DNA from 2 places in the Sphaerisporangium rhizosphaerae genome. Region 2 is predicted to be linked to the other one. Evidence: riboswitches for the same ligand, from Rfam matches in the RefSeq annotation. Region 2 holds a riboswitch; the other holds the start of a gene.
The links. A riboswitch is a leader RNA that binds a small molecule or an ion and turns the genes downstream of it on or off. The one in region 2 is predicted to bind glycine.

Region 1: it holds a riboswitch for glycine, as region 2 does, so the genes downstream of both, gcvP (aminomethyl-transferring glycine dehydrogenase) here and gcvT (glycine cleavage system aminomethyltransferase GcvT) in region 2, are expected to answer to the same signal.

Annotation. Positions count from the first base shown of each region.
Region 1 is NZ_JBHTCG010000014.1:176,957-192,607, forward strand. Features, by position in the region: gene ACFQSB_RS21965 (RNA polymerase sigma factor) at 1-395, shown strand, start outside; gene ACFQSB_RS21970 (hypothetical protein) at 503-880, opposite strand; gene ACFQSB_RS21975 (TetR/AcrR family transcriptional regulator) at 1,064-1,681, shown strand; gene ACFQSB_RS21980 (DUF5999 family protein) at 2,010-2,210, shown strand; gene ACFQSB_RS21985 (alpha/beta hydrolase family protein) at 2,214-2,807, opposite strand; gene ACFQSB_RS21990 (hypothetical protein) at 2,888-3,280, shown strand; gene ACFQSB_RS21995 (tetratricopeptide repeat protein) at 3,298-4,113, opposite strand; gene gcvP (aminomethyl-transferring glycine dehydrogenase) at 4,216-7,083, opposite strand; glycine riboswitch at 7,253-7,379, opposite strand; gene ACFQSB_RS22005 (MerR family transcriptional regulator) at 7,571-8,194, opposite strand; gene ACFQSB_RS22010 (bifunctional nuclease family protein) at 8,341-8,811, opposite strand; gene ftsR (transcriptional regulator FtsR) at 8,943-9,617, opposite strand; gene ACFQSB_RS22020 (FHA domain-containing protein) at 9,630-10,133, opposite strand; gene ACFQSB_RS22025 (sugar phosphate nucleotidyltransferase) at 10,487-12,988, opposite strand; gene ACFQSB_RS22030 (CDP-alcohol phosphatidyltransferase family protein) at 13,084-13,662, opposite strand; gene ACFQSB_RS22035 (class I SAM-dependent methyltransferase) at 13,934-14,524, shown strand; gene ACFQSB_RS22040 (acyl-CoA dehydrogenase family protein) at 14,675-15,651, shown strand, end outside.
Region 2 is NZ_JBHTCG010000008.1:122,937-138,587, forward strand. Features, by position in the region: gene ACFQSB_RS14380 (FadR/GntR family transcriptional regulator) at 1-600, opposite strand, end outside; gene ACFQSB_RS14385 (glutamine synthetase family protein) at 745-2,091, shown strand; gene ACFQSB_RS14390 (aldehyde dehydrogenase family protein) at 2,093-3,442, shown strand; gene ACFQSB_RS14395 (3-oxoacyl-ACP reductase) at 3,509-4,273, shown strand; gene ACFQSB_RS14400 (gamma-glutamyl-gamma-aminobutyrate hydrolase family protein) at 4,285-4,995, shown strand; glycine riboswitch at 5,014-5,111, shown strand; glycine riboswitch at 5,112-5,213, shown strand; gene gcvT (glycine cleavage system aminomethyltransferase GcvT) at 5,247-6,338, shown strand; gene gcvH (glycine cleavage system protein GcvH) at 6,335-6,724, shown strand; gene ACFQSB_RS14415 (L-serine ammonia-lyase) at 6,885-8,261, shown strand; gene ACFQSB_RS14420 (glycoside hydrolase family 11 protein) at 8,900-10,015, shown strand; gene ACFQSB_RS14425 (TetR/AcrR family transcriptional regulator C-terminal domain-containing protein) at 10,079-10,729, opposite strand; gene ACFQSB_RS14430 (alpha/beta fold hydrolase) at 10,826-11,659, shown strand; gene ACFQSB_RS14435 (hypothetical protein) at 11,781-12,263, opposite strand; gene ACFQSB_RS14440 (RNA polymerase sigma factor) at 12,260-12,778, opposite strand; gene ACFQSB_RS14445 (hypothetical protein) at 12,945-13,169, shown strand; gene ACFQSB_RS14450 (DUF397 domain-containing protein) at 13,284-13,481, opposite strand; gene ACFQSB_RS14455 (helix-turn-helix domain-containing protein) at 13,429-14,250, opposite strand; gene ACFQSB_RS14460 (ATP-binding protein) at 14,472-14,873, shown strand; gene ACFQSB_RS14465 (ArnT family glycosyltransferase) at 15,240-15,651, shown strand, end outside.

The DNA of each region.
Region 1 (15,651 bases), on a different contig from region 2:
AGCTGGCGGTGGAGCTGGACAAGACCCCCGACCAGATCGAGGAGCTGCTGCGCACCAGCCGCCAGCCGATCAGCCTCAACGCCACCATCGGCGAGGACGGCGAGACGACCATCGGCGACCTCATCGAGGACGTCGACGCTCCGGAAGCCTCCGAGGTCGTCGACCGGCAGCTGCTGGGCGCGGAGCTGCGCGGAGTGCTGGGCAACCTCACCCCCCGCGAGGCCAAGATCATGGCGTTGCGCTTCGGCCTGATCGACGGCAAGCCGCACACCCTGGACGAGATCGGCAAGCACCTCGGGCTCACCCGCGAGCGCATCCGCCAGCTCGAGAAGGAATCGCTGTCCAAGCTGCGCCACCCGAGCAACACCCGTCCGCTGCTCGACTGGGCCAGCTGACCGCTGCTCGATCGGTCCGGCCGGCCGCGGCGCCGGACCACCGGCCCGCCCGGCACACGCGCACGGCCTCCGCCCACCCGGGCGGAGGCCGTCGGCGTCTCAGCGGGTCAGCGCGCGGCGGCGAAGGGGCGCGGCACGCGGGCGATGCCGGTCAGCCGGTTCTCCTCGCGCAGCGTGCGCAGCCTGTCGACCTCGGCGGTCCACTTAGCGCCCTCGGGCGTCGCGACGCCCTTGCGCCGGCGGATGCGGTCGTCGTAGGCCTTGACGCCGAGGGTGGCGCGCTGGGCGGCCTCGGCGGCGCGCAGCGCGTCGGACAGCGCGCGGTCATAGGCGAGCCCGGCCGCCCGGAGCTCCTCGGCCCCGGCGCCGGCGGCCTGGGCGCGCCGCAGCCCGCCCTCGGCCTCGCGCGCCTTGTCCAGCAGCTTGGGGAAGCTCTTTCCGACCTCCTGGTCGGCGTGGTGCCTGACCTCCGCCTCCCGGCTCACGCTCGGACGGAAAAACGCCATCGCCTGCCCTTTCTCAGCACATCGCCGGTGATCCGGCGTTCCTCGCTCGCCATAGCGTACGCCGCCCGGAGCACCGGCCTCGCCCCGGCGTCCCCGAGTGAGGGCGGACGGCACGGCGCGGCGCCCTTTACAAAGTAAGCCATGGTCGGGATCATGCCTGGTATGCCAGCGAAGCGACCTCCGGTCCCCCTGTCCCGCGAGCGCATCATCGAGGCCGCCCTGCACATCGCCGACGGCCAGGGGCTGCGCCGCCTCACCATGCGCCGCCTCGGCGACGCCCTGCAGGTCGAGGCGATGGCGATCTACCACCACCTGCCCCGCGGCAAGGAGGCGCTCATGGACGCCCTCGCCGAGCACGTCACCACCGTCACCGTCGAGCCGTCCGACGGAGGGTGGCGGGAGGTCGCCCGCGCCTGGGCCCACGCGGGCCGCGCGGCCCTGCTGGAGCACCCCGGGGTGCTGGCCCTGGCCCTGACCAAGCCGCCGCAGGGCACCGCGCTCATGGCGATCCGCGAGCAGGCCGAGCAACTGGCCACCGCGGGGTTCGGCGACCCCGCCCGCGCCGCCCAGGCCGTGCGGACGCTGCGCGCGTACGTCATGGGCAGCGTCGCGGTGGAGATCCAGCGCTCCGGCTGGGCCGCCCCTCCGGAGGAGGCGCAGGACGAGCAGGACGGACGGCTCCCGGCGCCGGCGGCCACCCGGGCGGAGCCCGCCGAGGAGGCCGCGGCGGCGTTCGAGCGCGGGCTGGAAGCCCTGTTGAGAGGGCTTCCCAGCTCGTAACCGTTCGTTTATCCATTCGGCGGCGAGTCGTGCTTGGACCGTTATCTCACCTGGGGCAGGCTTGTGTCGCAGGTCACAGCGCCGGATCAGCCTTCCGGGCCCCCGCGGACCCCCTAATCGAAGGTTCCAAACCGTCCCAATGGGCTATGTCGTACGCGTGTGACCCGCAGCACACTTACTCTGTAGGTGTGCGTTAGCGCACACTGTCAACAGCAGAAGCGCTCGTCCCCGTTCGGCGGGGACATGGGGGAATCGGCGCGGGGCAGCGGTGCCTGGCGATGACGCCCCCGCGAGCCCCAGACCGAGAGAGAAAACCGGAGGCACGCCAATGTGCCCGCATGAGCCGTCCTGTCCGACCACCAACGCGCCGGACCGCGAAGCCGCCCGCACGATCGCGGCGCACCCCGAGCAGGGGTGGAGCCTGCTGTGCAACGGCATCGTGCTATTCGAGGACACCGGGGAGCTCCTGCCCGACGGCGCCATCATCGCCCCGCACCGTCCCACCGACCTGGCCATAAGCGCGGCCTGACCTTCACGCGAACCGGGGGCCGAGCCATCCGGCCACGACCTCGCCCACCCGGGCGGGGTTTCTGTTGAGGTCATGTCCCTCACCCGCGAGCACCACCAGGCGTGCAGCGTCCGCCTGATCGGGGACTCCGAAGCGATCACGGTCACCGCTGACCACCAGCACATCGACGCCCGCCTCGCGAAGCTCCTGCGCACGCGAGCGGCCGGGGTTCCCGGGCGGGTGCAGCGGGAAGGCCAGTGCCACCACCGCCTCCGCGCCGACGGCGCGCGCCGTCCGGCAGGCCACCCGCGCTCCGTTGCTCCGGCCGCCCTGCACCAGGGCCAGGCCGGGAAACCGTTCTCCGAGCGAGGCCGCCAGCGCGGTCCACGCCTCGTCCTGCCTGGCCGGCGACCCCGGCGCCCGGGCGCCCGCGACCCTGAACGGCTGCAGCACCCGCGCCACCGTGCCGCCGATCGCCACCACCGCGTCCCGGACGGCCAGCAGGTCGGGCGAGTCGACCCCGCCCGCCGACCCGTGGGTGAGCAGGAACAGGAACCTCGGCGCGGGCGCCTGGTCGACCTCCACGATCGCCGCCCCCCGCGGCGTCATGATCCGCATGGCCGACACGGTACTCGGGGACCAGCCCTCTACTTCTCACGGGGGATGCCGCCGCCCGGTGTCTGTGCCAGATTAAGGGGGTGCCGGATAATTCATTGCCCCGTGACGAGCTTCGCGCCACCGTGGAGGCCCGCCGGGACCTCGGTTCCGACTACGAGCAGGCGCTGATCGAGTCGTTCCTGGAGAAGATCGACTCGACGATCGAGTCCCGGGTGCGGGCCGAGGTGGCCGCGCAGAACGGGTACCCCCTCCAGCCCGGCCCCGGCGGGCCGTACGCGGCGCCGCATCCCGGCCCGGGCAAGCAGCCCAGGCAGGTCGACGCCACGATCCCGATCGCGCTCGGCTCGCTCGGCATCGGCATCCCGCTGACCGCGATCGCCGCCGGGCAGGCCGGGCCCGCGGGGCTGTTCCTGGCCTGGACCGGCATCATCATGGTCAACGTCGCCGCCGCCGTCGGCCGCAGACGCCGCTGAGGCCTGGGCCGGGGCGGCTACTGGGAGGGGGCGGTGTCGTCGCGGGTGAGGCGGAGGCGCACCTGGTCGGCCACCGTCTCGTCGGGGTGGCCGAGCCCGTACGCCCACACCTGCTCGGCGTCGGCGTCCCGCCCGCGCAGGGGCAGCGTGCGGGCGAGCAGTTCGACGGCGAGAGCGACCCCGTCGGCGTCGCCGTCGCCCTCGGCGGCCGCGGCGAACTCCCCGCAGGCCATGTCGAGGTGGGCCATGCCGAGCAGCACCCGCAGGCGCCCGGGGTCGGCCACCTCGGGCAGCTCCAGGGCGTCGAGGAGCAGGTCGGCGGCCTCGCCGGGCTGCCCGTCCTCCAGCAGGTACTCGGCCAGGCGCTGGGCCGCCTCGGAGCAGGCCCGCGGGTCGCGGGTGGCCAGGGTGGCGCGCAGGGCCGCCTCGGCGGCGCGGTCGTCGCCCTGGGCTTCGGCGATGCGGGCCAGGGCCAGGTGGGCGCCGGGAAGGTAGGCCGGGGTGCCGACGCCGATCACGGCCTGCCAGGCGGCGCGGGCCTGGTCGGCCATGCCTTCCTGCTCGAACCCGCGCGCCAGGTGGCAGGCCGCCTGGGCGGCGTACTCGGGGTGGCCGGTGGCCAGGGCCGTGCGCGCGGCCGCCCTGGCGCCGGTGAGGTCGCCACGGCGCTCGAGGACCAGGGCGAGGCCGACGGCCGCCTGGGCGCGGTCGGCCTCGCGCTCGTCGGAGGCCAGCGCGGCGAAGATCTCGGCCGCGGCCTCCAGTTCGCCGCTCTCGGCGAGCCTCCGCGCGTCCTCGATCCGCCGGCCGGACTCGACCTCGTGCGCCGCCATCGGGACCTCTCCTCCGCCTCGGGAATCCCGGCCTCGCGACGCGGGCGCGCCGTCGCGCGCGACATATTATGCCGATCCAGGCGGAGCGCCGAGGGCGGTCGCTCAGTCTTCGTATGCCTCCAGCGGGGGGCAGGCGCAGACCAGGTTGCGGTCGCCGTAGGCCTGGTCGATGCGGCGGACCGGCGACCAGTACTTGTCCTCCCGCAGCGACGGCAGCGGGTAGGCCGCCTCGGCACGGGTGTAGGGGTGCTTCCAGTCGTCGGCCAGCAGGCACGCGGCGGTGTGCGGGGCGCCCCGCAGGGGGTTGTCGGCCCGGTCGTGGCGTCCTGAGGCGACCTTGGCGATCTCCTCGCGGATGGCGACCATGGCGTCGACGAAGCGGTCCAGCTCGGCCAGGTCCTCGCTCTCGGTCGGCTCGATCATCAGCGTGCCGGCCACCGGGAAGGACATGGTGGGGGCGTGGAAGCCGTAGTCGATGAGCCGCTTGGCGACGTCGTCGACGGTGACGCCGGTCTCCTTGGTGATCGGGCGCAGGTCGATGATGCACTCGTGGGCGACCAGGCCCTCGCGGCCGGTGTAGAGCACCGGGTAGTGCGGGGCCAGGCGCCGGGCCAGGTAGTTGGCCGACAGGATGGCCTGCTCGGTGGCCGCCTTGAGGCCCTCGGCGCCCATCATGCGGATGTAGGCCCAGGAGATGGGCAGGATGCCCGCCGAGCCGTACGCCGCGGCCGAGACGGGCCCGACGGCCCCGTCGGCGCGCTCTCCCAGGGGGTCGCCGGGCAGGTAGGCCGCCAGGTGCGAGCGGACCGCCACCGGGCCGACGCCGGGGCCGCCGCCGCCGTGCGGGATGCAGAAGGTCTTGTGCAGGTTGAGGTGGGAGACGTCGGCGCCGAAGGACCCGGGCTTGGCCAGGCCGACCAGCGCGTTGAGGTTGGCGCCGTCGACGTAGACCTGGCCGCCGGCCTGGTGCACCCGCTCGCAGATCTCGGTGATGGTCTCCTCGTACACCCCGTGGGTGGAGGGGTAGGTGACCATGATGGCCGCGAGCCGCTCGCTGTGCTTGTCGATCTTGGCGATCAGGTCGGGGACGTCCACGTTTCCGTCGTCGTCGCAGGCCACGACCACCACGCGCATACCGGCCATGACGGCGCTGGCGGCGTTGGTGCCGTGCGCCGAGGACGGGATGAGGCACACGTCGCGCTCGCCGTGGCCGTTGGCCCTGTGGTAGGCGCGGATGGCGAGCAGCCCGGCGAACTCGCCCTGGGATCCGGCGTTGGGCTGCAGGGAGACCGCGTCGTAGCCGGTGACCTCGGCCAGCCAGCCCTCCAGGTCGCCGATCAGGCGCAGGTAGCCCTCGACCTGATCGGCCGGGGCGTAGGGGTGGACGCCGGCGAACTCCGGCCAGCTGATGGGCTCCATCTCGGTGGTGGCGTTCAGCTTCATGGTGCACGAGCCGAGCGGGATCATCGACCGGTCCAGGGCGATGTCCCTGTCCTGGAGCCTGCGCAGGTAGCGCAGCATGGCGGTCTCGGAACGGTGGGAGTGGAACACCGGGTGCGACAGGTAGCCGGTGGTGCGCAGCAGCCCGGCGGGCAGGGCGTCGGAGGCGGAGGTGTCCACGTCGTCCAGCACGACGCCGGTCACGCCGAACGCCTCCCAGACGGCCTGGAGGTGCGCGCCGGTGGTCTTCTCGTCGCAGCTGACGCCCACGTGGTCGGCGTCGGCCAGGCGCAGGTTGACGCCGCGGTCCAGGGCCGCCGCGACGACCTCGGCGGCGCGGCCGGGGACGCGGGCCAGGACGGTGTCGAAGAAGTCGTCGTGGACGACCTCGACGCCGCCGTCGCGCAGGCCGGCGGCCAGCACGGCGGCGTGCCGGTGGGTGCGCTGCGCGATGCGCCGCAGGCCCTCGGGGCCGTGGTAGACGGCGTACATGCCGGCGATCACCGCGAGCAGCACCTGGGCGGTGCAGATGTTGCTGGTGGCCTTCTCCCGGCGGATGTGCTGCTCGCGGGTCTGCAGGGCCAGACGGTGGGCGGGGCGCCCGTCGGCGTCCTGCGACACCCCGACCAGCCGGCCGGGCATCTGCCGCTGGAGCCCTTCACGCACGGCCATGTAGGCCGCGTGCGGCCCGCCGAAGCCGAAGGGGACGCCGAAACGCTGGGAGGAGCCGATGGCGATGTCGGCGCCCAGGGTGCCGGGGGCCTCGACCAGGGTCAGGGCCAGCAGGTCGGCGGCGGCGACCACGAGCGCGCCGCGGGCGCGGGCCTGGGCGGCCACGGCGCGGAAGTCCTTGAGCCGGCCTCCGGCGCCGGGGTACTGGACCAGCAGGCCGAACAGCTCCCCCTCCGGCAGCCCGGCGGCCAGGTCTGCCTCGACCAGCTCGATGCCGAGCGGCTCGGCGCGGGTGGCCAGCACCGCCTTGGTCTGCGGCAGGGCGTCGGCGTCGACGACGAACACCGGGGACTTGGCGCGGCCGGCGCGGCGGGCCAGGGTCATCGCCTCGGCGGCGGCGGTGGCCTCGTCCAGCAGCGAGGCGCCGGCGACGTCCAGCCCGGTCAGGTCGGACACGACGGTCTGGAAGTTGAGCAGGGCCTCCAGGCGGCCCTGGGAGATCTCCGGCTGGTAGGGGGTGTAGGCGGTGTACCAGCCGGGGTTCTCCAGCAGGTTGCGCCGCACGACCGCCGGGGTGATCGTGTCGTGGTAGCCCAGGCCGATCATCGAGGTGGGCACCTGGTTGCGGGCGGCCAGGGCGCGCAGCTCCGCGAGCGCCTCCTCCTCGCTCGCGGCGGGCGGCAGGTCGAGCGGCTCGCCGGAGCGGATGGCGCCGGGGACGGCGACGGCGATCAGGTCGGCCACCGAGGCGTAGCCCACGGCCTCCAGCATGCGGGCCTGCTCGGCGTCCGACGGGCCGATGTGCCGGGTGGCGAAGGGCGGTGCGAAGAGGTCGCGAAGCGGTGACCGATCGGTCATGGGGCCCTCCTACAAGGGGTAGAGACCGGCGCTGAGCGCGCGCGTATGCCGGATCTCCCCCTCTGTCAGCGCGACATCCTCATCGCGACCTGAGAGCTTCATCCCCTGGCAGGGGATTTGCACCGTCGGTGAGACACGCCTGGCGGGCACGCCTACTTTCCAGAGTCGCCTCGCCTGTGCGGTACGTGGGCCTGAGAGATTCCGGGGAGGTTGCTCCTTCGGCGCCCGGGGTCACCCGCCGGCGCCGCAGGTGGTGCGGTGCCGGCCCGTGCCCGGGTCTCTCCCGCACAGGGTCAACAGCTTTCCCGGTAATCGTACCGTCCCGCCCCGAGTAGGGAGTTACCCCTACATTTCGGAAATTGCCATGTTTTATCCCTGTAGGGCGGGTATGTAGGGACCCCGACCACCCCGTAGATCTTCTGGGATATGTGCGACAGCCCCCGGCCCTCCTCGGCGGAGGGACACTCCCCGTCCCGGCCCTCCGGCCTCAGCCCGTCTTGCGGGCCTTCCTGCGCTTGGCCAGCTCGTCACCTGGGTGGTCCTCCAAGGAGTCCCGGCCGGCCGGCTCCGCGCGTTCCCCCGGCAGCTCCGCCAGGGAGCCCTCGACCTCGCGCCACACGCCGCCGAGGGCGATGCCGAACACGCCCTGGCCGCCCTCGAGCAGGTCGATCACCTCGTCGGCCGAGGTGCACTCGTAGACGCTCACCCCGTCGCTCATCAGCGTGATCTGCGCCAGGTCGTTGACCCCGCGCTCGCGCAGGTGCTGGACGGCGGTGCGGATCTGCTGGAGCGACACCCCGGTGTCCAGGAGCCGCTTGACCACCTTGAGCACGAGGATGTCGCGGAAGCTGTACAGCCGCTGGGATCCCGACCCCTGCGCCGCGCGAACCGACGGCTCGACGAGCTGGGTGCGCGCCCAATAGTCGAGCTGACGATAGGTGATGCCGGCCGCCGAGCACGCCGTCGGGCCGCGGTATCCGACGTCGGCGGGCAGAGACGCCGGCCGCTCGTCGAACAGCAGGCCCTGCTCGCCCGCGCGTTCCCGCGCCGACTGCCGCTGGACTGGATCGTGCTGGCCGGCCGTCTTGCCCTCGCCGCTGCTGACCGCCACTGCGGACCTCCGGCTTCCTCTCATCCCACGGTCTGATCTGGGGGTTCGTGAATTACAACCGTGGGTTCCCTTGCACCGTAGGACTGGCGCGATGCTCAGTCAACGATCCCGCCCGGCGCGTCGTGAAGCGTAAATGCCCGAAATGGCTAACCCGCACGGCCGAAGTCCTCGGGCGTGATCGTGTCAAGGAACTCGCGGAACTTCTCGACCTCGTCCTCCTGGTCATCCGGGATGATCACACCGGCCTCGCGCACGACGTCCTCGCTCGCGAAGATGCTCGCACCGGTGCGCAGCGCCAGCGCGATCGAGTCCGACGGCCGGGCGCTCACCTCCACCCCGTTGGAGAACACCAGGTCGGCGAAGAAGATTCCGTCACGCAGCGCGACGATGTTCACCGCCGTCAGCCGCACGCCCAGAGCCTCGATCACGTCCTTGAACAAGTCGTGGGTGAGCGGCCTGGGGGGCGGCTCCTCCGCCTGAGCCAGCGCGATGGCCGTGGCCTCGGTCATCCCAATCCAGATCGGCAGGTATCGCTCGCCCTTGGCCTCCTTGAGCAGGACTATGGGCTGGTTGGAGGGCATCTCGACACGGACCCCCACGACCTCCATCTGCAACACAGGCTGCTCCGTCTCATCGGGTCGCCGCCCCGCTCCGGGCCCGTTCCCTCGCGGCTCTCGGCTCGCGGCGTGACCATCGCCGCAAAATTCAACGTAACATCCCCGCACCCCGAAATGTCCGGGCGGCTCCGTCAGCGGCCCAGAATGCCGCGCAGGCCGGTGCGGACCAGGGCGGTGTGCAGGTCCTGCAGCAGACCGGACAGCTCTCGCGCGGTCTCCTCGGCGCGGCCGGCGGCGCCCGGCGCGCGGCGCCGCAGCAGCGGAGCCACGGCCTGCTCGACCAGCCCGGCCTCCCGCTCGGCGGCGGCCTTGAGCACCCGCAGGTGGCGCGGATGCAGGCCGAACCTCGCCAGCGCGCCCGAGGCGCGGGCGACGGTCAGAGCCTCGGCGTCGTACCACCGGGCCACCGGGGTGAGCAGGCCGAAATCCTCCAGCTCGGCGAGGGTCTCCTCCTCCAGCCCGGCGGCGGCCAGCAGTTCGGCGCGGCTGAGCCGCACCTCGGCCACCGGCGCCTCCCCGCCCACGGCGCGCGGGCGGCCGGCGCCGTCGGGATCGGCGGTGTCCAGGTGGTCCTTGATCACGCGCAGCGGCAGGTAGCGGTCGCGCTGGGCGGTGAGGATGTAGCGCAGGCGCTCGACGTCCGCATGGGTGAACTTGCGATACCCCGAGGGGGAGCGCTGGGGCTCGATGAGCCCCTCGCCCTCCAGGAAGCGGATCTTGGAGACGGTGACGTCGGGGAAGTCGGCCCGCAGGACCTCGAGGACCTCCCCGATGCTCATGAACGCCCTCGCCGCCTGCGCGCCCATCACCGCACCTCCTCACCCACGCGTGAGGAACACCAGCCGGAATTTGCCGATCTGGACCTCGTCGCCGCCCGACAGCGGCAGTTCCTCGATGCGCTCGCGGTTGACGTAGGTGCCGTTGAGGCTGCCGACGTCCCGGGCGGTGAAGTAGGCGCCCCGCCGGTAGAACTCGGCGTGCCTTCGCGAGACGGTGACGTCGTCCAGGAAGATGTCGCTCTCGGGGTGACGGCCCGCCGTGGTGAGATCGCTGTCGAGCAGGAAGCGGCTCCCGGCGTTCGGCCCGCGCATCACCACCAGCAGGGCCGTACCGGGCGGCAGTTGCTCGACCGCCGCCCGATCGGGGATGAGCGTCTGGCCCGTCGCCTCGCCGTCCATCGCCTCGATCCCGCTCAGGGAGATCGTGGAGGTGGTGTCCCCCGGCGTGTTCTCGACGCGGCTCAACGGCGACCCGCACCGTGAGCAGAAACGGGCGTCCTCAGGGTTGGCATTCCCGCACTGAGTGCAGTAGACGCTCGGCATCGATCGGCTCGGCCTCCTACCGCGAAGTCGCGGCGACGGTGCTCTGGGCGGCGTGCCTCGGATCTTCGCTTCTCATGGTTGCTCAGACTGCGAATGCCGCAACTTACGCTGATGAGTCGCAAAGGTCAAGATGAGGGCAGGCTCGCGGGTTCGGACATGCTTGTGACGCGGGCTCACTCGGGTCTGGCAGGCGGGGGGCTCGCTCGGATTCACGGCGCTCGCCCCTCGTTCTGCTGTCGACTCGGCTCGCCGCGCCGGTCCAAAGTTACCGTCCAGGCAGCCCTCCGGTCCATGCGCCGCGCCGTTCGAATGTGACCCGAATCGCTGGTTTCGCGGCAGAACGTCGCCCGTGGTCAGGTGCCGACGGCGTGCTCCACGACCCGCGCCCAGCGCTCCAGGAGGCTCTGGGCGACGTCCAGGTCCTCCCCCTCGGCCCACAAGTGCGTCACGGCCTCGGTGGGGTCGGGCAGGATGAGGGCCCAGCCGCCGTCCTCCTCCACCACCCGCACGCCGTCGGTGGTGTCCAGGCGGTATCCGTCGGCCGCCTCCACGACCGACCGCATGACCGCCCCCTTGGCCGCCCACGGCGTCGGCACGGTGCGCTTGAGCATCTTGGCCTGCGGGATGCGGGCGTCGATCTGGCTGAGCGACAGGCGCGTGCGCGCCACCAGGCCGAGCAGGCGCAGGAACGCGGCCAGGCCGTCCACCGTGGGGGCGAACTCCGGGACGATGAACCCGCCCCGCCCGTCGGCCGCGAAGATCAGCTCGGGGTCGGCCGCCGCCGTGGTCAGGGCGTCCAGGGCCGTGGAGGTCCACTCCACCTGGGCGCCGTGGAAGCGGCACACCTGCTCGGCCACGCGGGTGGTGGTCACCGGCAGCGCGACCCGCCCGCCGCGCCGCTCGGCGGCGACCAGGTCGAGCACGACGAGCTGGGCGCGCTCCTCGCTGATGAGCTGGCCCATCTCGTCGACCAGCGAGACGCGCTCGCCGACCGGGTCGAAGCGCACGCCGAACGCGGCACGGGAGGAGGCGACCAGCTCGGCCAGGCGCTGCAGGTCCCTGCGCCGCTCGGCCAGCGTCTCGGTCGGCGAGGCGTCGTCCAGGCGGTTGTTCACGGTCAGCACGTCCACGCCGACGCGGCCGAGCAGGCTCGGCAGCACCAGGGAGGAGGTGCCGCCGGCGCAGTCGATGACGACCTTCATCTCGGCGTCCCGCACGCCCGACATGTCCACCCAGCGCAACAGCTCGCGGGTGTAGTCCTCCACCGCGCGGGCCGGGAAGCTCAGCTCGGCGATCTCGCCGGGGAAGGCGCGCCGGAACTCCTGGCGGGAGAAGACACGCTCCAGCTTGCGCTGGGCTCCCTGGGACAGGTCGGCGCCGTTCTCGTCCATGAAGATGATGTCGACGCTCTGCGGGTCGCCCGGGGTGGTGCGCAGCGCGATGCCGCCCGAGGCGGTCTCGTTGGAGGTGTGGAAGCGGGCCACCGGCAGCGGCGCGGCCTCCAGGTCCAGCACGTTGATCGCGCTCGCGGTGAGCGCGCTGATCACCGCCCGCTTGAGCGCGCGGGCGGCCCGCGAGGAGTCGCGGGAGGTGATGACCGAGGCGCCCTTCTTCAGGGTGGTGGCGTAGGCGCTGGCCAGCCGCACGCACAGCTCGGGGGTGATCTCGACGTTGACCAGCCCGGAGACGCCGCGCGGCCCGAACAGGCTGCGCTGGCCGCGCGACTCCCAGATGACGCTGGTGTTGACCACCGCGCCCGCCTCGATCGTCTTGAACGGGTAGATCTTGACGCCGGAGGAGACGTAGGCCTCGGCCTCGATGACGCACTCGTCGCCGACGACGGCGTTCTCCTCGATGCGGGCGCCGGTCATCACGTCGGTGTTCTTGCCGATGACGCAGCCGCGCAGGTGGGCGCTCGGCCCGATGTAGACGTTGTCGTGGACGACGGCGCGGTGCAGGAAGGCCCCCTCCTTGACCACGACGTTGTCGCCCAGCACGGTGTACTCGCGCAGCTCGGCGCCGGCCTCGACCTTGGCGTAGCCGCCGATGTACAGCGGGCCCTTCAGGATGGCGTCGGGATCGACCGAGGCGCCCTCGGCCACCCAGACCCCCGGGGAGAGCTCGAAGCCGTCGGCGTCCAGCCGCACCCGTCCCGACAGGGCGTCGGCCTGGGCCTTGAGGTAGCTCTCGTGGGTGCCGATGTCCTCCCAGTAGCCGCCGGCGACGTAGCCGTACAGCGGGGCGCCGCGGGCCAGGAGGCTGGGGAACACATCGCCCGACCAGTCGACCGGCACGCCGGGGGCGACCTCGTCGAGCACCTCGGGCTCCATCACGTACACCCCGGTGTTGACGGTGTCGGAGAAGACCTGGCCCCAGGTGGGCTTCTCCAGGAAGCGCTGCACCCTGCCGTGCTCGTCGACGATGATGATGCCGAACTCCAGCGGGTTCGGCACCCGCTTGAGCCCGATGGTGACCAGGGCGCCGTTCTCCTCGTGGAACCTGATCATGTCGGTGAGGTCGATGTCGGTCAGCGCGTCGCCCGAGATGACCAGGAAGCGCTCGTCGCGCAGCTTGTCGGCGGCGTTCTTCACGCTGCCGGCGGTGCCGAGGGGGATCTCCTCGGTGGCGTAGTGCAGGCTCATGCCGAGCTCGTCGCCGTCCCCGAAGTAGTTGCGCACCAGGGCCGCCAGGAACTGCACGGTGACGACGGTCTCGGTGAAGCCGTGGCGCCGCAGCAGGCGCAGCACGTGCTCCATGATCGGCCGGTTGACCACGGGGAGCAGCGGTTTGGGCTGGTTGGCGGTCATCGGCCGCAGCCGAGTGCCTTCCCCGCCCGCCATCACGACGGCCTTCACAGATCACCCTCCGGCTGTCTCGTCACGGTGGGCACACGGTCAGGCTCGCGCGGGCACTCGCCGCCGGGACCCGCCGGGGCGCGCCCCACGACCGCTCATGCCCGGCTCGCCCCTCCGATGAGCCGTCGCCCCTGAACCACGTACAGCGCCCCCGCCCACCAATACAGACCTGTTCCCCATATGGCAAAGGCCCATCCCATGATCCGGGCCATGTCGGCGTACCAGCCGTCGTGGGAGGCCAGGAACAGCAGCGGGAAGGCGTAGAGCAGGCAGGCGGTGGCCGCCTTGCCGAGGAAGTGGACCGGCAGCGCCGGGCCGAAGCCGTGCCTGCGCAGGACGGGCACGCCGAGCATGAGCACCACGTCCCTGCCGATGATCAGCGCGGCCAGCCACCAGGGCATCACCTCGCGCAGGGTCAGGCCGATGAGCGTGGCCAGGATGTACAGCCGGTCGGCGACGGGGTCGAGCAGCCTGCCGAGCCTGCTGGTCTGGTTCCACGCCCGGGCGAGCTTGCCGTCCAGCCAGTCGGAGAAGCCGGCCAGCATGAGCAGCACCAGCGCCCAGCCGTCGGCCTTGGGCCCGAGCACCAGCCAGAGGAAGACCGGCACGCCGAGCAGCCGCAGCATGCTCAGGATGTTCGGAACCGTCCAGATGCGGTCCTCCGCCGATTTCACCCGTGACTCTCCCCTCGCGAACCTGGTGCCGACCCTACCCGGGTGCGACGGCGGGCGGCGGCGGGGGCGAGCCGTGCCGTCCGGGCGCGGCGCGCCTCGCGGTGGCCGTATCGTGGGGCCGCGGTCCTCCGCGCCGCCCAGGCGGCGAGACGGGCATATTTCCGGCAAAGACGGCATCCTCCTCAGGGCGGAGATGGCATCCTCCAGGGGACCATGAGATCGGCCGGACGGCGGAAGCGAGCGGACCGTTTTGGGGCTTAATGTCAGTGCCATGGCCAACGATGCAGCACTGTTCTTCGGGCAGTTCGTCAAGGCGCCCGGCACCACGGGGGCGGTGGCGCCCAGTTCGCGCCGCCTGGCGCGGGCCGTCTCCGCGCCGGTGCCCGAGCGCGGTGACCCGGTCATCGTCGAGCTCGGCCCGGGGACGGGCGTGTTCACCGAGGAGATCCAGCGGCGGCTGGACGGCCGCGGGCACCATCTGGCCATCGAGATCAACCCCGCGCTCGCCGCGCGGCTGAGTGACCGCCACCCCGGCGCCAAGGTCATCGTGGCCGACGCCGTGACCCTGCCCTGCCTGCTCGCCGAGCACGGTCTGGACCGCGTCGACGCGGTGGTCAGCGGCCTCCCCTGGGCGGCGTTCCCGGCCCGGCTGCAGGACCGGCTGCTCGGCGCGATCACCGAGACGCTCGCCCCCGACGGGGCCTTCACCACCTTCGCCTACGTGCACGCCCGCACGCTACCGCCCGCGATCCGCTTCCGCCGCCGCCTGCTGGAGGCGTTCGAGGAGGTCGTGCCCAGCCGCACCGTCTGGGGCAACGTGCCGCCGGCGTTCGTCTACCACGCCCGCCGGCCGCGCCGCTGACCCACCGCTCCCCCGGCCGCGCCGTCCGCCCGCTCCCCCGCGCGTGGGCGGCGCGTCCCGCCGATCATCCTGTTCCCGCGGCGCGGCCCCCTCGCCCGCGCACCGAACGTCGTTCTACCATGGGCGGCCGACGGGATAGGAGTGATCAAGGTGGACTTCACGCTTCCGGAGAGCGCCCGCGAGGTCCAGCGGGGCGTCGCCGCGATCTGCGCGCGCTATGACATGGACTACTGGCAGCGCTGCGAGGCGGAGAAGCGGTGGCCCGAGGAGATCTGGGCCGAGCTGGCCAAGGGCGGCTGGCTCGGCCTGGCGGTGCCCGAGGAGTACGGGGGCGGCGGCCAGGGCCTGCTGGAGCTCGCCGTGGCCACCGAGACGCTGTCGGCCTCCGGCTCGGCCGGCGGCTCGGCGTTCACCTACGTGCTGACGCCCGGCTTCGGCGCGCTGACCCTGGCCCGCCACGGGACGGCCGAGCAGAAGGCGGAGCTGCTGCCCAAGCTCGCCACCGGCGAGGCCGAGACCTGCTTCGCGCTCACCGAGCCGGACGCCGGGTCCAACTCCCTGGCCATCTCCACCTTCGCCCGCCGCGACGGCGACGAGTACGTGGTCAACGGGCAGAAGATCTGGATCACCGGGGTCCAGCGGGCGAGCCGGATGCTGCTGGTGACCCGCACCATCCCCGCCGCCGAGGCCAAGCCCCGCACCAACGGCCTGACGGTCTTCCTGGTGGACGTCCCCGAGGCGGTGGCGGCGGGCAGGCTGTCCTACCGCCCGATCCCCAAGATGGGCGCCAACACCACCCCGTCCAACATGGTCTTCATCGACGACCTGCGCCTCCCGGCCACCAGCGTGGTCGGCCAGGTGGACCAGGGCGCCCTGGTGCTGTGGGACATCCTCAACCCCGAGCGCATCCTGCTGGGCGCGAGCGCGCTCGGCGGCGCGGAGGTGGCGCTGCGCGTGGCGGTCTCCTACGCCAAGGAGCGGGAGGTGTTCGGCCGCCCCATCGGCGCCAACCAGGCCATCGCCTTCCCGCTGGCGCAGGTCAAGGCCAAGATCGAGCTGGCCCGGCTGATGCTCTACAAGGCGGCGTGGCTGTTCGACCGGCGGCTGCCGTGCGCCACCGAGGCCAA
Region 2 (15,651 bases):
GTGGTCGATGTTGGGGCCGAGCACGGGGATGGCGTTGAGCAGGTCGGTGACCCGCAGCCGCGCGTCGGCGGCGGCCGAGGCCAGCAGCGCCGACCCGGTGAGCTCGGCGATGGACAGGTGGAAGGCGGTGTCCAGCCGCCGGTAGTCGGCCGGGGCGGCGTCGTTGACGCCGGCAAGCCTGCGCCGCAGCGTTTCGCGCTGCTCGCCGGTGAGCTCGGTGGCCGCCAGCACCTGGGCGGCGCCGCACTCGATGGCCATGCGGAAGGTCAGCGCGTCGTCCAGCTCGTCCGCGCCCATCTGCTTGACGGCCCTGCGCAGGTCGCCCTGGCGTGGGCGCGGGGGCTGGTAGACGACGAACGCTCCGCCGTACCGGCCGCGGCGCACGTCGAGGTAGCCGGCCTCCTGCAGGGCGCGGATGGCCTCGCGCAGGGTGACCCGGCTGATGCCGAGCCGGGCGGCCAGCTCTCGTTCGGGGGGAAGCTTGTCGCCGGGCGCGACGACGCCGAGCTTGATGGCCTGCAGCAGCCGCTCGACGGTCTCCTCGAAGGCGTTGCCGGCGCGGACGGGCCGCAGGAGCGCGACGAGCTGGTGCCCGTCCATCACGCCCTCCCCTGAAACGGTCCCAATGGTTCGAGATTAGTCCATTCCGCTGCTGGGGCGGGGCGGACCGTTGACGGGGGACCGCCGCTGGTGCTTGCATGCCTCCAATGGTCTGTTTCCAGACTTTTGCCGGAAGGGGACACGGTGCTCACCGTCGACCAACTTCGTGAAGAGGTGTCCGCCGGGCGGGTCGACACCGTGCTCCTTGCCATCGCCGACATGCAGGGACGCCTCCAGGGCAAGCGGCTGTCCGCGCGCTACTTCCTGGAGGAGGTGCTGCACCACGCCGCCGAGGGATGCAACTACCTCCTCGCCGTGGACATCGACATGAACACCGTCGACGGTTACAGCATGTCGTCCTGGGAGCGGGGGTACGGCGACTTCGTGATGCGCCCGGATGTGTCCACCCTGCGCCGGGTGCCCTGGCAGGAGGGCACGGTCATGCTGATGGCCGACCTGGTCTGGGAGGACGGCTCGGACGTGACGGCCTCGCCCCGGCAGATCCTGCGCGGGCAGACGGCCCGGCTGGCCGAGCGCGGCTGGGCGGCCTACGTGGGCACCGAGCTGGAGTTCGTCGTCTACAACGACGGCTACGAGACCGCGTGGTCCAAGGCGTACCGCGACCTGACCCCGGCCAACCAGTACAACGTCGACTACTCCCTGCTCGGCGGCGCGCGCGTCGAGCCCCTGCTGCGCCGGGTCCGGCTCGGCATGGAGGGCGCGGGCATGTACGTCGAGTCGGCCAAGGGCGAGTGCAACCTCGGTCAGCACGAGATCGCCTTCCGGTACGCCGAGGCGCTGACCACCTGCGACAACCACGTCATCTACAAGAACGGCGCCAAGGAGATCGCCGCCCAGGAGGGCATGTCGGTCACCTTCATGGCCAAGCCGAACCAGCGCGAGGGCAACTCCTGCCACATCCACATCTCGCTGCGCGGCGAGGACGGCGAGCTCGTCATGGCTGGGGACGGGCCGCACGGGCTGTCCCGGCTCGGCGAGCACTTCATCGCCGGGCAGCTCGCCGCGATGCGCGAGCTGACGCTGCTGTACGCGCCGAACATCAACTCCTACAAGCGGTACGTCCCCGGAAGCTTCGCCCCGACGGCGGTCAAGTGGGGCGTGGACAACCGCACCTGCTCCCTGCGCCTGGTCGGGCACGGCCCCTCGCTGCGGGTGGAGAACCGCGTGCCCGGCGGCGACGTCAACCCCTACCTGGCGGTCTCCGGCCTCATCGCGGCCGGACTGTACGGCATCGAGCACGAGCTGCCGCTGGAGGAGGCCTGCACCGGCAACGCCTACACGGCGGGCGCCGAGACCGTGCCGTCGACGCTCCGCGACGCCCTGGCGCTGTGGGAGGGGTCGAAGATCGCGAAGGACGCGCTCGGCGAGCAGGTCGTCGAGCACTACGCCAACAACGCCCGGGTCGAGCTGGCCGCCTTCGACGCGGCGGTGACCGACTGGGAGCTGTTCCGCGGCTTCGAGCGGATGTGACATGACCATGAAGATCATCAACCCTGCCACCGAGACCGTGCTCGCCGACGTCGAGCTCGCCGACGTCGCCGAGACCGACCGCGCGGTGGAGCGCGCCAGGAAGGCCTTCCCCGCCTGGCGGGAGGTCTCCCCCGGCGACCGCGCCCGCCTGCTGCGGCGCTTCGCCGACCTGGTCGACCGGCACGGCGAGGAGCTGGCCGAGCTGGAGCTGGCCAACTCCGGGCATCCGATCGGCAACGCCCGCTGGGAGGCCGGCAACGTCCGCGACGTCCTGCACTTCTACGCGGGCGCCCCGGAACGCAATCATGGAAAGCAGATCCCGGTGCCGGGCGGGGTGGACATCACCTTCGCCGAACCGCTCGGCGTCGTGGGCGTGATCGTGCCGTGGAACTTCCCCATGGTCATCATGACCTGGGGGGCGGCCCCGGCACTGGCGGCGGGCAACACGGTCATCGTGAAGCCCGCCGAGTGGACCCCGCTCACGGCTCTGAGGCTGGCCGAGCTGGCCTTGGAGGCCGGCCTCCCCGAGGGGGTGCTCCAGGTGCTGCCTGGGGCAGGGGAGGTCGCGGGGGCCCGGCTGGTCGAGCACCCGGGCGTCAACAAGATCGTCTTCACCGGGTCGACGGAGGTGGGCAAGCGCATCGCCGCCCAGGCGGCGGAGCAGGTCAAGCGGGTGACGCTGGAGCTCGGCGGCAAGAGCGCCAACGTGGTCTTCGCCGACGCCGACATCGAGCGGGCCGCCGCCACCGCCCCTTCGGCCGTGTTCGACAACAGCGGGCAGGACTGCTGCGCGCGCTCGCGCATCCTGGTGGAGCGTCCGGTCTTCGAGGAGTTCCTCGACCGGCTGGTCGCGACGGTCGGCGGGCTCGTCGTGGGCGACCCGCGCGACCCCGGCACCGCCCTGGGGCCGCTGATCAGCGCCGAGCACCGCGACCGCGTGGCCTCGTTCGTGACCGGCACCCCGCGCTTCCAGGGGACGTGCCCGGACGGGAAGGGCTTCTGGTTCCCGCCGACCGTGCTCACCCACGAGTCGCTGGACGAGCGCGCCTACACCGAGGAGATCTTCGGGCCGGTGGTCAGCGTTGTCCCCTTCGAGGGTGAGGCCGAGGCCGTCCAGATCGCCAACGACACCCGGTACGGGCTCTCGGGGTCGATCTGGACGCGGGACGTCGGGCGGGCCCTGCGGGTCGCCCGCGCCATCGAGGCGGGCAACCTGTCGGTGAACTCCCACTCCTCGGTCCGCTACTGGACGCCGTTCGGCGGGTTCAAGCAGTCGGGGCTCGGCCGCGAGCTGGGCCCGGACGCGCTGGCCGCCTTCACCGAGACCAAGAACGTCTTCATCGCCCACTGACCGCCGCCGTCCCGCCGGCCCGCCCGGGGGCCACGGGAGTCCACCAGCACCAGGGAGTACCTCACCATGCAACGTCTGCGCGACCGCGTCGCCGTCATCACGGGCGCGGCGGGGGGCATCGGCCTCGCCACGGCCCGCCGCTTCGCCGAGGAGGGCGCCAAGGTCGTGTGCGCCGACCTCGACGAGGAGGGCGGCGCGAAGATCGCCGAAGAGGTCGGGGGCGTCTTCGTCCGGACCGACGTGACCAGCGAGGACGACGTCGCCGAGATGTTCCGCACGGCGTTCGACACCTACGGCTCGGTCGACGTCGCCTTCAACAACGCCGGCATCTCACCACCCGACGACGACTCCATCCTGACCACCGGCATGGACGCCTGGCGGCGGGTTCAGGACGTCAACCTGACCAGCGTGTACCTGTGCTGCAAGCACGCCATCCCGTACATGCGGCGGCAGGGCAAGGGTTCGATCATCAACACCGCGTCGTTCGTCGCCGTGATGGGCTCGGCGACCTCGCAGATCTCCTACACCGCCTCCAAGGGCGGCGTGCTGGCCATGTCCCGCGAGCTCGGCGTGCAGTTCGCCCGCGAGGGCATCCGGGTCAACGCCCTGTGCCCGGGACCGGTGAACACCCCGCTGCTGCAGGAGCTGTTCGCCAAGGACCCCGAGCGGGCGCAGCGGCGCCTGGTGCACATCCCGCTCGGCCGGTTCGCCGAGGCGTCCGAGATCGCCGCCGCGGTCGCCTTCCTGGCCTCCGACGACGCGAGTTTCATCACCGGCGCGGAGTTCCTCGTGGACGGCGGCATCTCCGGCGCCTACGTGACCCCGCTGTAGCCTGGTCGACCATGTCGCGACCCGTCATCGGCATCACCTGCTACGTCGAGCCCGCCGCCTTCACGGTCTGGCGGATGCCGGCGGCGCTGCTGCCGTACACCTATGTCGAGCACGTCGAACGGGCGGGCGGCCAGCCGGTCATCCTGCCTCCGGCGGGCGACCCGGCGTCGCTGGCCGGCCGGCTGGACGGCCTCATCGTGGCCGGCGGCGGGGACGTCGACCCGGCCAGGTACGGCGAGCGCCCGCACCCGCGGACGGGCTACGTCCGGGAGTCCCGTGACGAGGCGGAGTTCGGGCTGATCGGGGCGGCTCTCTCGGCCGGGCTCCCCTTCCTCGGGGTGTGCCGGGGGATGCAGGTGCTGAACGTCCACCTGGGCGGCACCCTGCACCAGCACCTGCCGGACGTCGTCGGGCACGACGGGCACTCCCCGGCCCCCGGCGAGTTCGGCCACCTGCCGGTGCGCCCGGTGCCGGGCACCGCCCTGTCCAAGGTCCTCGGGGACGGCGAGGTCGCCGCGGCCCACTACCACCACCAGGCCGCCGATCGCCTCGGTGACGGCCTCACGGTCGCGGCGACCTGCGAGGACGGCACCGTGGAGGCCGTGGAGCTGGCGGGCCACCCCTTCGCCCTGGCCGTCCAGTGGCACCCCGAGGCGGGCGAGGACGGCCCGTTGTTCCAGGCGCTCGTCGCCGCCGCGACGGCGGGCGATCGGCATTGGTAGGGTGGGCGGGAACACCGATGATCCCGTGCGGGAGAGCGTCCTGACATCCGGTCAGGACCCCTGAAGGAGCAAGTCCTCCCCGCGAACCTCACAAGGCAAAGGACCGCGCGGGCCAGGTGATCTCTGGAAAGCAGGCCCTCTCCGTGGGGCCTCGCCGAAGGTGAAAGTCCGGTAAAACCCGGGCGAAACTCTCAGGCACCGATGACAGAGGGGGAGGATGCTCTCATCCAACCCTGTCTGAGGTGCGCATCATGTCCCGACCCACACCGCTCCGCGAGGTGCACGAGAGCCTCGGCGCGACGCTCACCGACTTCGCCGGCTGGCTGATGCCGCTGCGCTACGGCAGCGAGTCCGCCGAGCACAACGCGGTGCGCACCGCCGCCGGGCTGTTCGACCTCTCCCACATGGGCGAGATCTTCCTCACCGGGCCGCAGGCGGGCGAGGCGCTGGACCACGCGCTGGTGGGCAGCCTGTCGACGCTGGAGCCGGGCCGGGCCCGCTACACCATGATCTGCGCGCCCGACGGCGGCGTGCTCGACGACCTGATCGTCTACCGGCTGGCCGCCGAGGAGTACCTCGTCGTGGCCAACGCCTCCAACTACGAGCAGGTGGCGGCCGAGCTCACCGAGCGCGCCGAAGGCTTCCAGGCCGAGGTGCGCGACCGGTCCGCCGAGTACGCGCTGATCGCCGTCCAGGGGCCCCGCGCGCAGGAGATCCTCGCCACGCTCACCGACGCCGATCTTCCCGGCCTGAAGTACTACGCGGGCCTGCCCGGCACCGTGGCCGGCGTCGAGGCGCTCATCGCCCGCACCGGGTACACCGGCGAGGACGGCTTCGAGCTGTTCGTCGCCGCGGGCGACGCCGTCACGCTGTGGCAGGAGCTCACCAAGGCCGGCGACTCCCATGGCCTGCGCCCCGCCGGGCTGTCCGCCCGCGACACGCTGCGCCTGGAGGCCGGCATGCCGCTGTACGGCAACGAGTTGAACGCCGGGCTGACCCCCTTCGACGCCGGCCTCGGCCGGGTCGTACGGTTCGACAAGGCCGGCGACTTCGTCGGCCGCGCGGCGCTCGCGCCGCTCAAGGACGTCCCTCCGCGCCGGCGCCTGACCGGCCTGGTCGCGCGGGGCCGCCGAGTGCCGCGCCACGGCTATCCCGTGGTGCTGCTGACTGACGGCACCGTCGTTGGAGAGGTCACCAGCGGCGCGCCGTCCCAGTCACTCGGCAAGCCGATCGCGATGGCCTACGTGGACACCAACGTGTCCGATGGGCTCGCGGTCGACATCCGTGGTACCCATGAACCGGTCGACGTGATTGACCTGCCTTTTTACCGGAGGAGCAAGTGAGCAGCATTCCCGAGGAGCTCAGCTACACCAAGGAGCACGAGTGGGTGGCCGGCCTCGACGACGGCCTCACCGTGACCGTGGGCATCACGGCGTTCGCCGCCGAAGCGCTGGGTGACGTGGTCTTCGTGCAGCTGCCCGAGGTGGGCGGCACCGTCGAGGCGGGCGACGCGGTGGGCGAGGTGGAGTCCACCAAGTCCGTGAGCGACATCTACGCCCCGCTCACCGGCGAGGTCGTGGAGGTCAACCAGGTCGTCGTGGACGACCCGTCGCTGGTCAACTCCGACCCCTACGGCGACGGCTGGCTGTTCCGCGTGCGCGTCGAGGGCCCCCACGAGGACCTCCTCACCGCCGAGGAGTACACCACGGTCACCACCGCCGAGTCCTGAGTCCCGCCGTCCGTTCACCAATCCCCGTCCACCCACGACGACTCTCGCCGGCCGGCCGCCCGGACCGGCCGGCGCCACCACCGCATGACCTGTCCCGCGCGTACCCGGCGCATATGGGGGCATCCCTCGCACGACATCGCTTCCAAGGACGGAATGATCAATGGCGATCAGCGTCTTCGACCTGTTCAAGATCGGCATCGGGCCGTCCAGCTCGCACACCGGCGGCCCGATGGCGGCGGCGCACAAGTTCGCCCGCGGCCTGCACCAGGACGGCCTGCTGGAGAAGACCGCCCGGGTCGAGGCGATCCTCTACGGCTCGCTCGGCCTGACCGGCAAGGGACACGGCAGCGACAAGGCGGTGCTGCTCGGCCTGTCCGGCGAGAAGCCCGAGCTGGTCGACGTGGACACCGTCGATGAGCGCCTGGCGAAGATGCGCGACACCGGCACCATCGAGCTGTACGGCACCCGCGAGATCCCCTTCGTCGTCGGCGAGCACCTGGTGTTCGAACGCAAGATCTCCCTGCCCGGCCACCCCAACGGCATGCGCTTCACCGCCTTCACCGCCGAGGGCGAGCAGATCCGCGAGAAGGTCTACTACTCGGTGGGCGGCGGCTTCGTGGTGGACGAGAACGCCACCGGCGCCGACCGCATCAAGGCCGACGACACCGAGCTGCCCCACCCGTTCACCTCGGGCGCCGAGCTGCTGCGGCTGTGCTCCGAGACCGGGCTGTCGATCTCCGGGCTCATGCTGGAGAACGAGAAGGCCTTCGGGCGCACCGAGGCGGAGATCAGGTCGGCCCTGCTGAACCTCTGGAACGTCATGTCCGAGTGCGTGCGCCGCGGCACCGCCAAGGAGGGCGTGCTTCCCGGCGGCCTGAAGGTCAAGCGGCGGGCCAACCAGATGCTGCGGCGCCTGCAGAGCGAGTCCCCCGAGAAGGACCCGCTCCAGACGATGGACTGGGTCACCCTGTTCGCCCTCGCCGTCAACGAGGAGAACGCCGCCGGCGGCCGCGTCGTCACCGCCCCCACCAACGGCGCGGCCGGCATCATCCCCGCCGTGCTGACGTACTACGACCGCTTCACGCCGCTGTCCGACGACGACGGCGTCATCCGCTTCCTGCTCACGGCCGGCGCGATCGGCGTGCTGTTCAAGGAGAACGCCTCCATCTCCGGCGCCGAGGTCGGCTGCCAGGGCGAGGTCGGCTCGGCCTGCTCCATGGCCGCGGCCGGCCTGACCGAGGCGCTCGGCGGCACCCCCGAACAGGTGGAGAACGCCGCCGAGATCGGCATCGAGCACAACCTCGGCCTGACCTGCGACCCGATCGGCGGCCTGGTGCAGATCCCGTGCATCGAGCGCAACGCGGTCGCCTCGATCAAGGCCATCACCGCCGCCCGCATCGCCCTGCGCGGCGACGGCCGCCACTTCGTCGCCCTCGACAAGGCCATCAAGACCATGCGCGACACCGGCCGCGACATGCTCGACAAATACAAAGAAACCAGCCGAGGCGGCCTCGCCGTCAACGTCATCGAATGCTGACCGCTCAACGCTCGGCGATCACACGAATACGGAAAGTGCCATGACGCCTTGCCGGACAGGCGTTAACCTGATGTACAACCATGAAGGGGCACCCGCCGTCACGGCCACTGCCCCTCTTTGAGCAGCACCCAGAGGGGCGTTCATCCGGCCGGTGATCGTCCCTCTTCTTCATTTCCGGCCCAGCCCGCCGCGCGGAGCGGTCGCCAGGGGACGGGGTCTTCGTCGTGGTGGAAAGTACCGGGGGGCCGCTCGGGCGAGGGCGCGTGGTGGTGCCGAAATCGTTCGGGGTGGCGCCGAAAATTTCATTCGGGCGCTTGAGCCCGCCAAGCCGCAAACAGTCGTCCAGCAGCGGGAAGAAGCGCCCTGGCGGGCCTCGACTTTCGACGCTTTTCGGTGGGCGTTGACAGGGCGGCGGGATCGGGCGAACACTGTCGCCGCTGACAGGCTCAACCGCTGTCGATCCGGGTCGCCTGCCACGACCAGGGCTTCCGATCGTCGGCCGACGAGGACCGGCCGACCTCCGCCGCGTCGTACGACGCCGCGCGCCGTGGCCGTCATCCCGGTCACCGGCGGCGTCCCCGCCGGGTCCTGCCACGCCACCTGGCCCGCGCCAGCCTTAACGAGGAGGAAGCGCGCACATGAACGACGTCCCCATCCGCCCGCCGGTCCGTCACCGTAGCCACACCAGAGTGCTCATCGGCCGTGCCTGCACCATGGTGCTCTCGCTGGTCTCCGCCATGACCCTGCTGCTGCCGGGCACCGCCCACGCGGCCATCACCAGCAACCAGACCGGCACCAACAACGGCTACTTCTACTCGTTCTGGACCAACGGCAGTGGATCGTCGTCCATGACCCTGGGTAACGGCGGGAACTACAGCACCTCCTGGAGCAACGTCGGCAACTTCGTCGCCGGCAAGGGCTGGAAGCCCGGCGCACGCAGGACGGTGACCTACTCGGGCAGCTTCAACACCTCGGGCAACTCCTACCTGGCCCTGTACGGGTGGACCAGAGGCCCGCTGGTGGAGTACTACATCGTGGACAACTGGGGGACCTACCGGCCCACCGGCACGTTCAAGGGCACCGTCACCAGCGACGGCGGCACCTACGACATCTACATGACCACCCGCTACAACGCCCCCTCGATCGAGGGCAACAGCAGCACCTTCAACCAGTACTGGAGCGTCCGGCAGTCCAAGAGGACCGGCGGCACCATCACGGTCGGGAACCACTTCGACGCCTGGGCCCGCTACGGCATGAACCTCGGCTCCCACGACTACCAGATCCTGGCCACCGAGGGCTACCAGAGCAGCGGCAACTCCAACATCACCCTGGACGGCTCCAGCCCGTCGCCGACTCCCACTCCGACGCCGACGCGCACTCCCACGCCCAACCCCACCCCGTCGGCCACGCCTTCGCCTTCTCCCAGTGGCGGGAGCGGCCCCTGCCGCGTGTCCTACACCAAGAACGAGTGGAACAACGGCTTCACCGCCAACCTCACCGTCACCAACACCGGCGGCAGCGCGATCAACGGCTGGACGGTGACCTGGTCCTTCTCCGCCGGGCAGCAGGTCACCAGTTCGTGGAACGCCGACGTCAGCCAGAGCGGCTCGACGGTCACCGCCCGCAACGTGTCCTACAACGGCTCGCTGGCCCCCGGCGCGAACACCACGTTCGGCTTCCAGGGCACCCACACCGGCAGCAATCCCAACCCCACGGCCTTCAGCCTCAACGGCACGGCCTGCACCACCGGCTGACCTGAACGGCCTCAGCAAGACGAACGTGGGGAGCGGGCGGTGGAGCCCGCTCCCCACGCGGTTTCACGACGGAGAGGCGGCGTTCCGGCGTGCCAGGGCGGCGGCGGTGCCGTCGATGAACGCGCGCAGCCCGTGGTCGAAGGCGCGCTCACCGAACGGGCCGCCGCCGTCCCGGACGGCCGCCAGCAGGATGGCCGGTATGTCGTCCTCCGTCGCATCGGCGGCCACGGCCGGCCGCTCGGGCTCGGTCTGCTGTTGCAGGACCGAGCCGATGACGTAGTGGCTCAAGGCCGTGATGGTGTGCAGGGCCAACGCCGGGGTGAAGCCCCGGGCGACCATGGCGGACAACTCTTCCTCGAACAGCCGGAGCGTCACCGGGGACCTCCCCCGGGCGCCGGCGACGATGCGCGCGCCGTCGCGGTGGGACAGCAGTGAGGCACGGTACGCGCGGGCGCGGCGGTCCAGCCAGTCCTGCCAGGACTCCTCCTCCCGGGGCGGCCCCATGCCCGCCGCCCGGATGATCTCGTCCCCCATCGCGTCCAGCAGTTCCTGCTTGGTGCGGACGTGCCAGTACAGAGCCGGCGACTGGACGCCCAGCTCGGCGGCGAGCCGGCGCACCGTCAGCCCGTCCAGCCCCACCTCGTCGAGCAGGCGCAGCCCTGTCTCGACCAACGTCTGACGGCTCAGGCCGGGCCGTTTGTCGTTCGCTCGCATCGTTGACACCTTAGCAGCGCTAAGTTACCTTATCGCTGCTAAGGAGAACTGAGCACTGCTAAGGAGCGTTCCGCTCCCCGGACTTCAGGAGGCACCGTGCTCGTCACGACATCGGCGGACGGCACCGACGTCCGCGCCTACGACGAGGGCAAGGGTCCGGCCGTCGTGCTGCTCGGCCCCGGTCTGGACGACGGCACGCGCTGCCGGCGCCTCGCCGGCGTCCTGGCGGCCCGCTTCCGCGTCCTGCGCCCGCACCGCCGCCAGTACCGCATGGACCTCAAGCCCGACCCCCGGCTCGGCGGCTCCCCCTGCACGATCGCCGAGGAGGTGCAGGACGTCATGGCGCTGGTGCGAGCGGTCGGCGAACCGGTCGTCCTCTACGGCCACTCCGACGGCGGCGTCGTCGCCCTCGAAGCCCTGGCCGCCTCACCGTCGTCGTTCGCGGGGGCGGTCGTCTACGAGCCCGCCGCCGTCATAGGGCCGCCGCTGAGCGGCGAGGACGGGCACATCCTCACGCAGGCCCGGGCCGCCCTCGCGGCGGGGCGGCCCGGCAAGGCCATGGCCGTCTTCCTGCGCGGCTCGGTGGGGATACCCGGCCGGCAGGCCTCACTGGCCGGGCTCGCGGTGGCGCTGATCCCCAGGTACCGCAGGCTCATCCCCGGCCAGCTCGACTCTCTGGACGCGCTCGACCGGCTCGGGGTGCGACTGGACACCTACGCGACGATCAAGGTGCCGACCGTGCTGCTCGGCGGCGACCGCAGCCCCGCTCACCTCGGCGAGCGGCTCGACGCCATCGAAGGCGTCATGCCGCACGCCGAGCGCGTCATCATGCGCGGCCGCGACCACGGCGCCGACCTGAGAGACCACGAACAGGTCGCCGGGATCATCCAGCGGCTCGCGGACAAGGTGCTCCACCCCTCGACGGGCTGACCCGCGCACGGAGAACTCGAGCGCACCCCCGCGGTCTCCGTCACGGCCCGCCAGACGGCGCATTCGTCACCGCCCGCCACGACGGCGAAGGCCCGACCGTGATGTCGCGGCTCGCCTGCCGTCATCGTTCCGCGTCGTCGCCGTCCGGGGCGTGGCGTTGCGTCAGTTCGTCCTTGCGGCGCAGGAGGGCCGTCCTCGCGCGGCGGGCGGCGCGGAGGTTGACCACGGCGAGGATGCCGAGGACCAGCAGCATGACGATCGCCGAGGGATCGATCTTGTGGCGCAGGGTCGTGATGACCAGCGCGCCGACGGTCAGCGTCAGCCACGCGCCCAGTCCGATCCAACCCGCCACGACGCGGTCCCGGGCGAACAGCGGCGCCCGGCGCGTCACCGCCCAGCCGCCGAACGCCGCCCAGCAGAGCCCGATCGCCACCAGCACCGCGAAGGCGACCTTCGTCCGCGGCGGCAGCCCCGGCTCGGTCGCCCACAGCACACCGATGAGCCCGCTCCCCGCGAGTCCCGCGCAGGCCAGGGTCACGTATCCGATGCGCCGCCGCAGCGACAGGGGCGCGTCCAGCCGCTTGAGCACGTCCTCCGGCCTCATGCCTCGTACCCCTTCCTCACGAGTTCTTCCTGCAACAACCTCCGCGCCCGGTTGAGCCGTGACTTGACCGTTCCTACCGGGACGCCGCAGATCTGCGCGCACGCGTCCAGCGACAGGTCCTGGAGGTAGAACAGCAGGAGCACCTCCCGCTCGCGCAGCGGAAGGGCCGCCAGCGCACCGCCGAGGGTCTCCCGGTCGACGACGTCCTGCGCCTCGTCCCGGCCGGGCAGGTCGTCCACCTGCTCGGCTTCCGGCCGCGCGTACGCGTCCCGCAGCCGGTTCATCACCGCGCGGCGCGCGATGGTGAACAGCCACGGCGCGAACCGGTCCGGCCGCCGGAGTCGCGGCAGCCCTTTGAAGACCGCCAGCCAGATCTCCTGGACCACGTCATCGTCGTGGCCGGCGAGCATCCGCCCGACGTACCGTTCGACCGCGCCGTGCCAGGCCCGTACCAGCTCGGCGAACGCCTCGCGCTCGCCGAGCTGGCAGCGCACCACGAGCAGTTCATCGCTCATCCGCCCTCCTTCGCCCGTTCAGTCGGCGCCCGGACCCCGGAGGTTCATACCGGCCAGGAAGCACTTTGACCGCGCCTTGTCGGCGGATGACCATGACCGGTGCCGCCGGTGGGAAGGTCTGGAGTGCTCGGCGAATCACTCGAAAGCCACATCAACGGGGGGAACCATGGCGGTCACCGCAGAAATGTCGAAGCTGCTCGACAAGGAATATGAGAGTAAGAGCCTCGCGGACCTGGTCAAGGCTCCCGTATCCGCGCTGTCCGGGGTCAGCGAGAACGACGCGAAGCTGCTGCAGGAGGCCTTCCGCATCAAGACGGTCGGCGACCTGGGACGCAACAAGTTCTTCCGCGCGGCCACCGCTCTGGTGGACCTGGCCGACAGCATGAAGTAGGCGACCGACCTCCGTCGCGAAGTAGGGCCAGCAGCCCAGCATGCACGCGGCTGGCCTTACTCACCCCCACGAACACTCGCCCACCGCGAACTCTTCACCGCCAATGGACGACGCTCACACCTCGCCGTTCTTCACACCGGCCAGGAAGGCCGCCCACTCCCCAGGGCTGACGACCAATGCCGGGGCAGTAGATCTCTTGCTGTCGCGAACCGCCCGTAGCCGGGAAACATTCGACGCCACCTCGACACACTCTCCCTGGTCAGCGCTGTAGCTGCTCTTGCGCCACTGTGCATCTTGGAGCTTCTGGATCATTTTGCTTCACCGTTTCCTCTAGAAGCCGGAGCGACTGGCTGAACGGGAGGGCTTCCGCCCGGAGCGCGTCGTACCGAAGGACGAGTTCAGCGATCAAGAGCCGGTCGTCGAAGGTGCGCCCGAAGGGCTGGGCGTCCGTATAGGCGGCATAGGGAGACCCATTCCGTTCGGCGATGATGAACCCGCCCGCCAGTCCGCAATGCGCCCGGACCGCGCTGGGCACGATCTGGATGGTCACTCGAGGATGCCGGGCGATCTCAAGCAGGTGCCTGAGCTGCTCTCGCATGACCTCTATATCACCGATCATCCGATGGAGCACGGCCTCATCCATGACCACGTTGAGCACGGGCGGCCGGTCACGTTGCAGGATCGCCTGCCGCTGCATCCGGTTCGCCAGTCGTTTCTGCAACTCCTCATCCGTGATCCCTGGAGTGGCGGCGAGGATCTCGCGAGTGTACGCCTGGGTCTGTAGCAGCCCCGGGACGATGGTGGGCTGCCAGGTCCGCAGACCAGTCGCCTGTTCTTCCTCCTCCAGCCAGGGGCGGAGGTACTCGGGGGCCTTGTTCCAGGTCGTGGCGGTGTAGAGGCGGACCATGGTGCCGTCGAGGCCGAAGATCTGGTCGCAGAGCTCGGCGAAGCGGCGGGACGGCGGGCGTTTGGCCAGCTCGATCATGTTGACCATGGAGTCGGAGAAGCCCATGCGGTCGCCGAGCTGGGCCTGCGTCAGCGCGGCGGCCTGCCGGTAACGGCGCAGTTCGAATGCGAACACCGCGCGCGGAGACTCGTGCGGGTCTATTTCTTTTTGGGGGGACAAATCTCACCTACCCATGTAGAACGGATTGTTCCGGCGACCAACGATTTCCCTCACCTGAAGTGTGGACGGGGTGTTCCCCCGTTCCGCTACCGATGGTAGGTCCTCGTTGACAGCCTGGTGAAGCGAAGTCACCAGGAGGCGCGGAATTTCCCGCCGGAAAGCGAAAAGGCGAGCGCATGAGGATAGGAAACCTGCTGGGCGTCATCGAGCTGGCCGGTATCCCTGAGTCGGCCTCATTGGCCCGCGAGTACGTCCGGGACAAGCTCGGCGACGGCCATCCGGCTCTGGACGACGTGACGCTCCTGGTCTCCGAGGTCGTCACGAACGCCGTCGTTCATTCGGACTCGCGGAATGGCGGGACGGTCACGCTGGCCATCGCCGACCGCCACGATCTGGTCCACGTCGACGTGGTGGACGCCGGCGGCGACACGGTGCCACACGTCCGTGGAGATCCGTGCGCCGAGGGCGGTCGCGGAATGATGCTCGTCGAAAGGCTGTCCCACCGCTGGGACGTCCACGAGGACGCCGCCGGGCGCACGGTCTGGTTCCAGGTGAGATATACCCGCACGCACGAGTGACGGCGTTTCCGCTATTCCCTACCGCTCTCAAGGTCCCCTGCGACCACTCTTACGGTCCCACGTGGAATGCGTCGGCCGTACCGCCGTTCCGTGCGCGCGCAACGGTCGTTCAATACGAATCAGAGGGTTACGAGCGGCCGTCCCCATTGCCCCCGGTGGGGACGGCTTTTCTCCGATCGGCACGAGCGACATTGACGAGAAAGGCCCACACCGATCGGCCGGCTCAGAAAAGGCTGCGCGAATTACGCGGTGATCGGCCGGTCACGTGGCCGGCGATGTAGCATGCCACTGTGTTCGTATGCCTCCGGGCGTCGCGCGGACGGTGCGGCCGTGCGTGCGAGAACGCCTGTGTCACGGTGCGGGTCGATGGCTGACGGCCGCGCCCACGATTTCGCGGTGCGGGCGGACGCCGGCACCGTCCCGACCGGTCTCGCCCCATTCGACCGGCGGGTGATCGCGGTCGGCGGCGTCGTCTTCGCCGTGCTGATGGCGCTTTCGCCCCGGTACGGCTTCCAGCGCGACGAGCTGTACTTCCTGGACGCCGCCCGGCATCTGCAGGCGAGTTACGTCGACCAGCCTTTCCTGGCGCCGCTGCTGGCCCGGGTGTCCCTGGACCTGTTCGGCGTGTCGCTGCCCGGCCTGCGGGTGTGGCCCGCGCTCGCCGCCTGGGCCACGGTCGTGGTCGGCGGGCTCACCGCCCGCGAGCTCGGCGGCGGCCGGCGGCCGCAACTGATGGCGGCGGTGGCCGTGGCGACCATGCCGGTCCTGTGGGCCGCCG